3 regions of the Paraburkholderia sp. BR14312 genome follow, and region 3 is predicted to be linked to each of the others. Evidence: riboswitches for the same ligand, from Rfam matches in the RefSeq annotation. Region 3 holds a riboswitch; each other region holds the start of a gene.
What was found. A riboswitch is a leader RNA that binds a small molecule or an ion and turns the genes downstream of it on or off. The one in region 3 is predicted to bind cobalamin.
Positions count from the first base shown of each region.

Region 1: it holds a riboswitch for cobalamin, as region 3 does, so the genes downstream of both, AB3X98_RS04035 (TonB-dependent receptor) here and cobG (precorrin-3B synthase) in region 3, are expected to answer to the same signal.
Region 2: it holds a riboswitch for cobalamin, as region 3 does, so the genes downstream of both, AB3X98_RS22465 (CbtB domain-containing protein) here and cobG (precorrin-3B synthase) in region 3, are expected to answer to the same signal.

Region 1 is NZ_JBFPKI010000001.1:894,138-896,335, reverse strand. Features, by position in the region: gene AB3X98_RS04040 (porin) at 1-761, opposite strand, end outside; cobalamin riboswitch at 818-952, opposite strand; cobalamin riboswitch at 1,043-1,225, shown strand; gene AB3X98_RS04035 (TonB-dependent receptor) at 1,328-2,198, shown strand, end outside.
Region 2 is NZ_JBFPKI010000007.1:495,692-497,889, reverse strand. Features, by position in the region: gene AB3X98_RS22470 (histidine phosphatase family protein) at 5-634, opposite strand; cobalamin riboswitch at 679-824, shown strand; gene AB3X98_RS22465 (CbtB domain-containing protein) at 864-1,082, shown strand; gene AB3X98_RS22460 (CbtA family protein) at 1,096-1,848, shown strand; gene AB3X98_RS22455 (ABC transporter permease) at 2,168-2,198, shown strand, end outside.
Region 3 is NZ_JBFPKI010000009.1:335,608-337,805, forward strand. Features, by position in the region: gene cbiE (precorrin-6y C5,15-methyltransferase (decarboxylating) subunit CbiE) at 1-850, opposite strand, end outside; cobalamin riboswitch at 1,036-1,223, shown strand; gene cobG (precorrin-3B synthase) at 1,319-2,198, shown strand, end outside.

The sequences.
Region 1 (2,198 bases), on a different contig from region 3:
GCCGCGCCAAGCGTGACGTCTCCCAGCGCGTAGCTCATGCCCGCGCCGATGGTGTCTTCGCGCTGCACCGCGACCTCGGTCGGCACGAGGCCCGCACCCGGCAGCACCGATGTATCGTACGCACCCACCGAAGAGGCGCCGCGTCCGTTGATGTGCATCCACGCCACGCCTGCGCTGAACGGGCCGCCTTCGTAATGGACGCCGAAGCCGTAAGCGCGATTTTGCGCGAAGCGCCCCGCCTCGTTCGAAAACGCGTACATCGCGCCGGCGCTGAAACCACCGTACGTTGCGCTCGCGTACTTCACGGCGTTCGAGGCGAGCCACGAATTGTTGGCGTTGTCGTTGTCGAACGGATGCGCGAATGCCGTGCCGCCCGCGCCGCCCGTTAGCGTGAACGGGGCGAAGTAGTCGTGCATCGTGTCGTACTGGCGGCCTAGCGTGATCGTGCCGAGTCGTTCGGATTGCAGACCAACGTAGAACGGATGGTCGTTGAAGGCTTCGCCAGAGGTGGCCGAGAAGCCGCGCTCGAGGCGAAAGATCGCGGCGTTGCCGCCGCCGAGGTCCTCAGTGCCCTGCAGGCCCCAGAAGCTGCCGTCGACAAGACCCGAGCCTGCACGATATTGGGTGCGGCCGCCAACGTCGCTGACATAGTCGACGCTCGCGTCCATCTCACCGTACAACGTGACCTGCTGCGCCGAGGCGCCAGCGCCGGTGAATGCCAATGCCGTCCCACCCAGGACGGCGAGAATGTTCTTGTTCATGAGTCGTCTTGTTTGTGTAGGTGGGATTGCGTGGACGAGCGCCGTCCGCCCCCGCTCGATGCGGCGAGGACGTAGCGAGGTCTGACTTCTGGCTCGATTGACCGCCGGTCACAGTGGCGCGACCGCGCCGGATTCTCACCGGCTTCCCTGCTGCGTTTCGCTTGTGCAGCGCCTACGCGCGAAAAACAGCCGCAAGGATAGCGTAAGTTGCGGGAGCAGCCAAACCGGGTGTTTTTGCCACACGACGCTCGTCAAAGGTTGACGCACCGATTGCGCGGCCCTTACCCTTGCGCCCTGATGGTTCCCGGCGACGGGATCAAAAGGGAACGCAGTGCAAGACTGCGGCTGCCCCCGCAACTGTAAGCGGCGAGTCCATGCCAGAGAAGGCCACTGGGAAACCGGGAAGGCCGGCTGCGGATGTCGACCCGCGAGCCAGGAGACCTGCCATCAACCGAGTCCAGCAGCCGCAGCGGGCGGGGATCCCCAATGCGCAAGCACCGCCCGCGTGGCGATCGCCCGTTGCACGGACAGCCCGTATTTCAGGAGCTGTTTCCAGCCACCGCATCATGAAGTTTCGCCAATTCGTATTGACTTCCGCCGCGCTCGCCTGGGCGTGGCAAACCGCGCATGCCGCCGACGCCGCCAATGCATCGTCCGCCCAGGCGCCGCAGCAAGCCGGCGGCGACACCACGCTGCCCAATATCCTCGTCGTGGGCGACGCGCAGCATCTGCCACAATCGTTCGATCAGCGCTATGCAACCACCCAGGTGCTTACGCGCCAGGACCTCGAGCGCGTGTCCCCCGTCGACCCCAGCATCGCGCAGGCGCTCGCCACGCTGCCGGGTGTCACCGTCTCGCAGACCGGCGGCCCGGGGTCGTACACGGGGGTCAGCATTCGCGGCTCGTCGGCCGACCAGGTGGCCGTGTTCATCGACGGCATACGCATAGGCTCCGTCACCACGGGCACGGCAGAATGGGCCGATCTTGCGACTGCCTCGTTCGACCGCGTCGAGGTGATCTCGGGCCCCGCGGCCGCCTCGTTCGGCGCGGACGCCATGGGCGGCGTCGTGCAGCTCTTCACGCGCCATGCGTCGAACCAGCCGAACCAGACCACCGTCTCGTTCGGCGGCGGCTCGAACAAGACCTTCGACTCGCAGGTGCGCACCTCGGGCTCGATCGGCTCGACAGGGCCGCTTTCCGCACTGAGCGGCCTCACCTACTCGTTGGGCCTGCACGACTACAACACGGCGGGCATCGACGCGACGCAGACCGGGGCCTACGGCCACGAAGACGGCCGCAATCCATACCACGCGCAGAACCTCGACGCGCGCCTTGGCTACGCGCACGACAACTGGTCGATCTCGACCTTCGCGCTCTACCACCGCTCCGATCTCTCCTACGACAACGCGGGAGGCAACGACCGGCAGCGCGACACGC
Region 2 (2,198 bases), on a different contig from region 3:
GTCCTCACTTCATCGCCGCGAGCCAAATCCAGCCGTGCTCTGTGCGGCGTAGGGCCGTCACGGAAAGCGGCGCGATTTCGATCGAGCGAAACCCCTCCGACGGCGCGCCCAGCGCGTGAAGAATCGCCGCCCGGATCACGCTCGCGTGCGTGAAGGCGACCACGTTGTGCCCCGAGTCGGGCACCGCATCGAGCCAGGCGCTGACGCGCGCGCGGACATCGTCGAACGATTCGCCGCCGCCTGGCGGCCGAAAGCCCGGATCGCGCGTCCAGGCCGCAAGGGCCTCGGGCGCTTCACGCGCGAGATCCGTCAGGCGCTGGCCTTGCCATGCACCGAAGGCGGCTTCGGCGAGCGCTTCAGCTGGCGTTGCCCCCGCGAAGCCTGCCGCGCGTGCGCTCGCGCGGGCGATCGCGGTGGGACTCGTGAGCGCGCGCGGCGCCTCGCCATTGCGATTACCACCGGCCAGCCCCGCGTGCCAGCGCTCGCGCCAGGCGGCAAGCGCCTCGAGTGCGCGCGCGTCGAGCGCTGCTTCGGCGTCTTCACCCGCAACAGGCACTTCAGGCGCTTGCGGGAACGTGCCCGAGCGCAGCGCAGCGTTCGCCGCATGGCTCACCAGCCAGACTGTCGTCGACATGCTTTTCCTTATGCTTCACTACTCTTTAGCTGACATCCGGGCCGCGGCCGGCCGCCGCAGCGCGTAGAATACAGGCTCCACGACACGCGGAAGCCGGTGCAAGTCCGGCGCGGTCGCGCCACTGTAACTGGTTGCCGTCGAAAACATCGAAGCAACGGAAGTCAGACCTGCGCGTCGTGAACCACTCTTTCAACGACTAGCGGGGCGCGTAACCCCAGGAGAAGTCAGCATGTCCGAAACCTCATTCCCCTTGCAGCACGCCCCGGCCGCGCCGGCGCCCATTGCGCTGCGAGACATCCTGCCCTGGGCGATCTTCGGCGGCCTCATGCTGCTGCTGGCCCTGTACTTCGTGGGCGCCGAGCAGGGCGCCACGTCGATCTTCCCGGGCATGTACGTCCACGAGTTCGTTCACGACGGCCGCCATCTGCTCGGCTTCCCCTGCCACTGACCGGGAGCTGACCATGGTTGGCAAGTTGCTGGTGCGCGGCATGCTCGCAGGCATCGCCGCGGGACTTCTCACGTTCGGCTTCGCGAAGATCGCGGGCGAGCCCCAGGTCGATCAGGCGATCTCCTTCGAGGAGAAAGCCGACGCCGCGAAGGGCGAAGCGCCCGAGCCCGAAATCGTCAGCCGCAAGACCCAGGCGAGCGTCGGTCTCTTCACGGGCGTCATGGTCTATGGCGCGTCGATCGGCGGACTCTTTGCGCTCGTCTTCGCGTATGCCAATGGTCGCGTGGGGCGTCTTTCGCCGCGCGCGCTCTCGGCCTGGCTCGCGCTCGCGGCGTTCGTCGCGATCTACCTGGTGCCGAACATCAAGTATCCGGCGAATCCGCCCTCGGTCGGCGACCCGGAGACGATCGGCTATCGCACCGGGCTCTTCTTCCTGATGATCGCGATCTCGATCGCCGTGTCGGTGTTCTCGCTCAAGGTGCGCGCCGCTTTCGTGCCGCGTCTGGGCGTCTGGAACGCGTCGATCGTGGCGCTCGTGCTGTTCGTCGTCGTGATCGGCGCGGTCCAGCTCGCGCTGCCGACGATCAACGAGGTGCCCGCCGCGTTCCCGGCCGTGCTGCTGTGGAAGTTCCGCACGGTGTCGATCGGTATGCAGCTCATTCTCTGGACCACGATCGGCCTGCTGTTTGGCGCGCTCGCCGAAAAGCTGCCTGGCGCGAATGCCCGTGCGGGCAGCGCACACGGCACGCAAACGCGCGCCACTTAAGCTCCGCTGGGGTCGCCGGGGCGCACGCCGCGCGCCTATCGAAAAAGCGACCCCAAACTTGCGTAAATGCCCCGCGCGCCTCGCGTGCCGGGGCATTTTTTTTCGCCTTTCAAAAGCATCGCGCCCGCGGCTGTGCGGGCCTGATCCGCACGCGCCGACGCGTCGCGCGGCAATGCTGCACTGCAATATCCGCGCCGCACGAGTTTGAGCAATCCATTTTGCACTGAGACGATCCGCGCCAGTTCATCGGTTTCAGCGGCGCCCACGTGCCGCGCGAGGCCGCCCGAAACGACAAAACAACTTTGTTCCGGAGACGCGCGTGATCCTTTACGGCTTTGGCCCGGTGCTGC
Region 3 (2,198 bases):
TCGCGCGGCAAGCGGCGTGCGAACGCATCCATTCGATGCCGATCGAGCCGCTGCCCGCGCCCACGTCCCACAGCAACGCGCCGGGCGTCGGCGCGAGACGCGCGAGCGTGAGCGCGCGCACGTCGCGCTTCGTAATCTGACCGTCGTGTCGGTAGGCGTCGTCGGGAAGCCCTGGCGTGAGCGTCCAGCCGCGCGCGGGCGTCTGCGCACTATCGCTTTCGCATTCGAACGCGACCAGATTGAGCGCCGCGGCTTCTTCAACGTGCCACGCATCGGCGCGGCCTTCTATGCGGCGTTCGAGCGGGCCGCCCAGATGCTCGAACACGGCAAGACGCGTGGCGCCGAAGCCCGCTTCGGCGAGCAACGCGGCAAGCGCCGCGGGCGTGCGCCCATCCGCGCTCAACGCGAGCACGCGCGAGCGCGCGTAGAGATGGCGGCGCAGCGCATCGAGCGGACGACCGACGAGCGAGACCATCGCCGTATCTTGCAGCGCCCACCCCTTGCGCGCCGCCGCGAGCGAGAGCGACGACGGCGCGGGCAGCACGCGCATTTCACCGGGCACCACGCGGCGCGCGAGCGTCGCGCCCACGCCGAACAGCATGGGGTCGCCGCTCGCGAGCACGCATACGGACTGATTCGACTCGCGGTACGCAAGCAGCGCCTCGACGCTAAACGGCTGGGGCCACGCTTCGCGCCGTGCACGCACGCGCGAGGGCAGCATCGCCAGATGGCGTTCGCCACCCGTCACGATGGCCGCGTCGAACAGCACGCGCCGCGCGTCGCGCCCGAGCCCCGCGTATCCATCGTCGCCGATGCCCACCACCGTCAGCCATGCCTGCGTGCCCTGCATTCGCTCTCCCGCCGTTGCCTGTTTCTCTACACCGCCACGGACCCGCAGCCCTATTGTGGGGCGGAGCACGCGTGAAAACGGGCATAATACCGTGTCCGCCGGCGCCTTTAAGGCAGTTTTGCATGGGACCGGAGCTTTGCATGGGACCGGAGTAAGCGCTGAAGCGCTAACTCCGGATCGCAGCTTTGCATGGGACCGGAGTAAGCGCTGAAGCGCTAACTCCGGATCGCAATCAGGGAACACAGCAAGCTGTGGCCGCCCCGCGACTGTGAGCAGCGAGACCGCATCCACCCGAGCCACTGGTTTTACCGGGAAGGCCGATGCGGTTCACGTCCTGCGAGCCAGGAGACCTGCCGGCCGACTGTTCGCGCGAACCCATATCGGACGGGGTGTACCGATACCGCTGCCGTTTCCCGCCTGCCGTGCGGGCAACGCGCCGCTCCAGCGTGATGCTTACCCGGTAATGCCTTGAAACACGAAACGAAGCCTGTCTCGCCCGCTGCCGCATTGGCCGTGCTCCGCCCCTCGGCGTGCCCGGGGCTCCTGCGCGTGGCCGCGGCGCGCGACGGCGGCCTGTGCCGCATCCGCCTGCCTGGCAGCGCGCTGAGCGCCGCGCGTGCGCGGGCCCTCGCCGACGCAGCGTCGACGCACGCGAACGGCGTACTCGAACTGACCAATCGCGCGAACGTGCAGATTCGCGGCGTGCGCGCCGGCGAAGAAGCGGCATTGAGCGCCGCGCTGATCGACGCAGGCCTCGGCCCTGCCGGCATCGACGCCGCGAGCCCGGTCGAGCGTGCATGCGCCGCCGACGAATTGCGCAACGTGATGCTGAGCCCGCTCGCGGGCCTCGACCCTGACGCGTTGTGGGACACGACGGAACTCGCCGCCGCGCTCATCGACATGATGCAGCGCGAGCCACGCTTCGCCGCACTCTCGCCCAAGTTCGCGCTGCAACTCGACGGCGGTGAACGTGTGGCGATGCTCGAGCATCCGCACGACATCTGGCTCGCCGCGCTGCCTTATGGCGCAACGGTGCGCTTCGCGCTGGGGCTCGCAGGTTGCCCCACGGCGCAGCCAGTCGGCACGCTCGCGGCCGAAGACGTTTGCGCATCGATGCGCGCGCTGTTGCATGCGTTCCTCGATCTCGCGGACGCGGACGCCACCCGCATGCGCGACGTCCTCGCCACTCATTCGCTCGATGCGCTGCTACAGCGCGCGCAACAGCATGGCGAATGCGCGCTGACGCGTGACGACGCCACGCTGCACGCGTGGCGCCGCGCGGCGAGTCCAGCCGACCTGCGCCTCGGCGCGCACGCGCTGCACGCCGACGGCCGCAGCTACGTGGGCG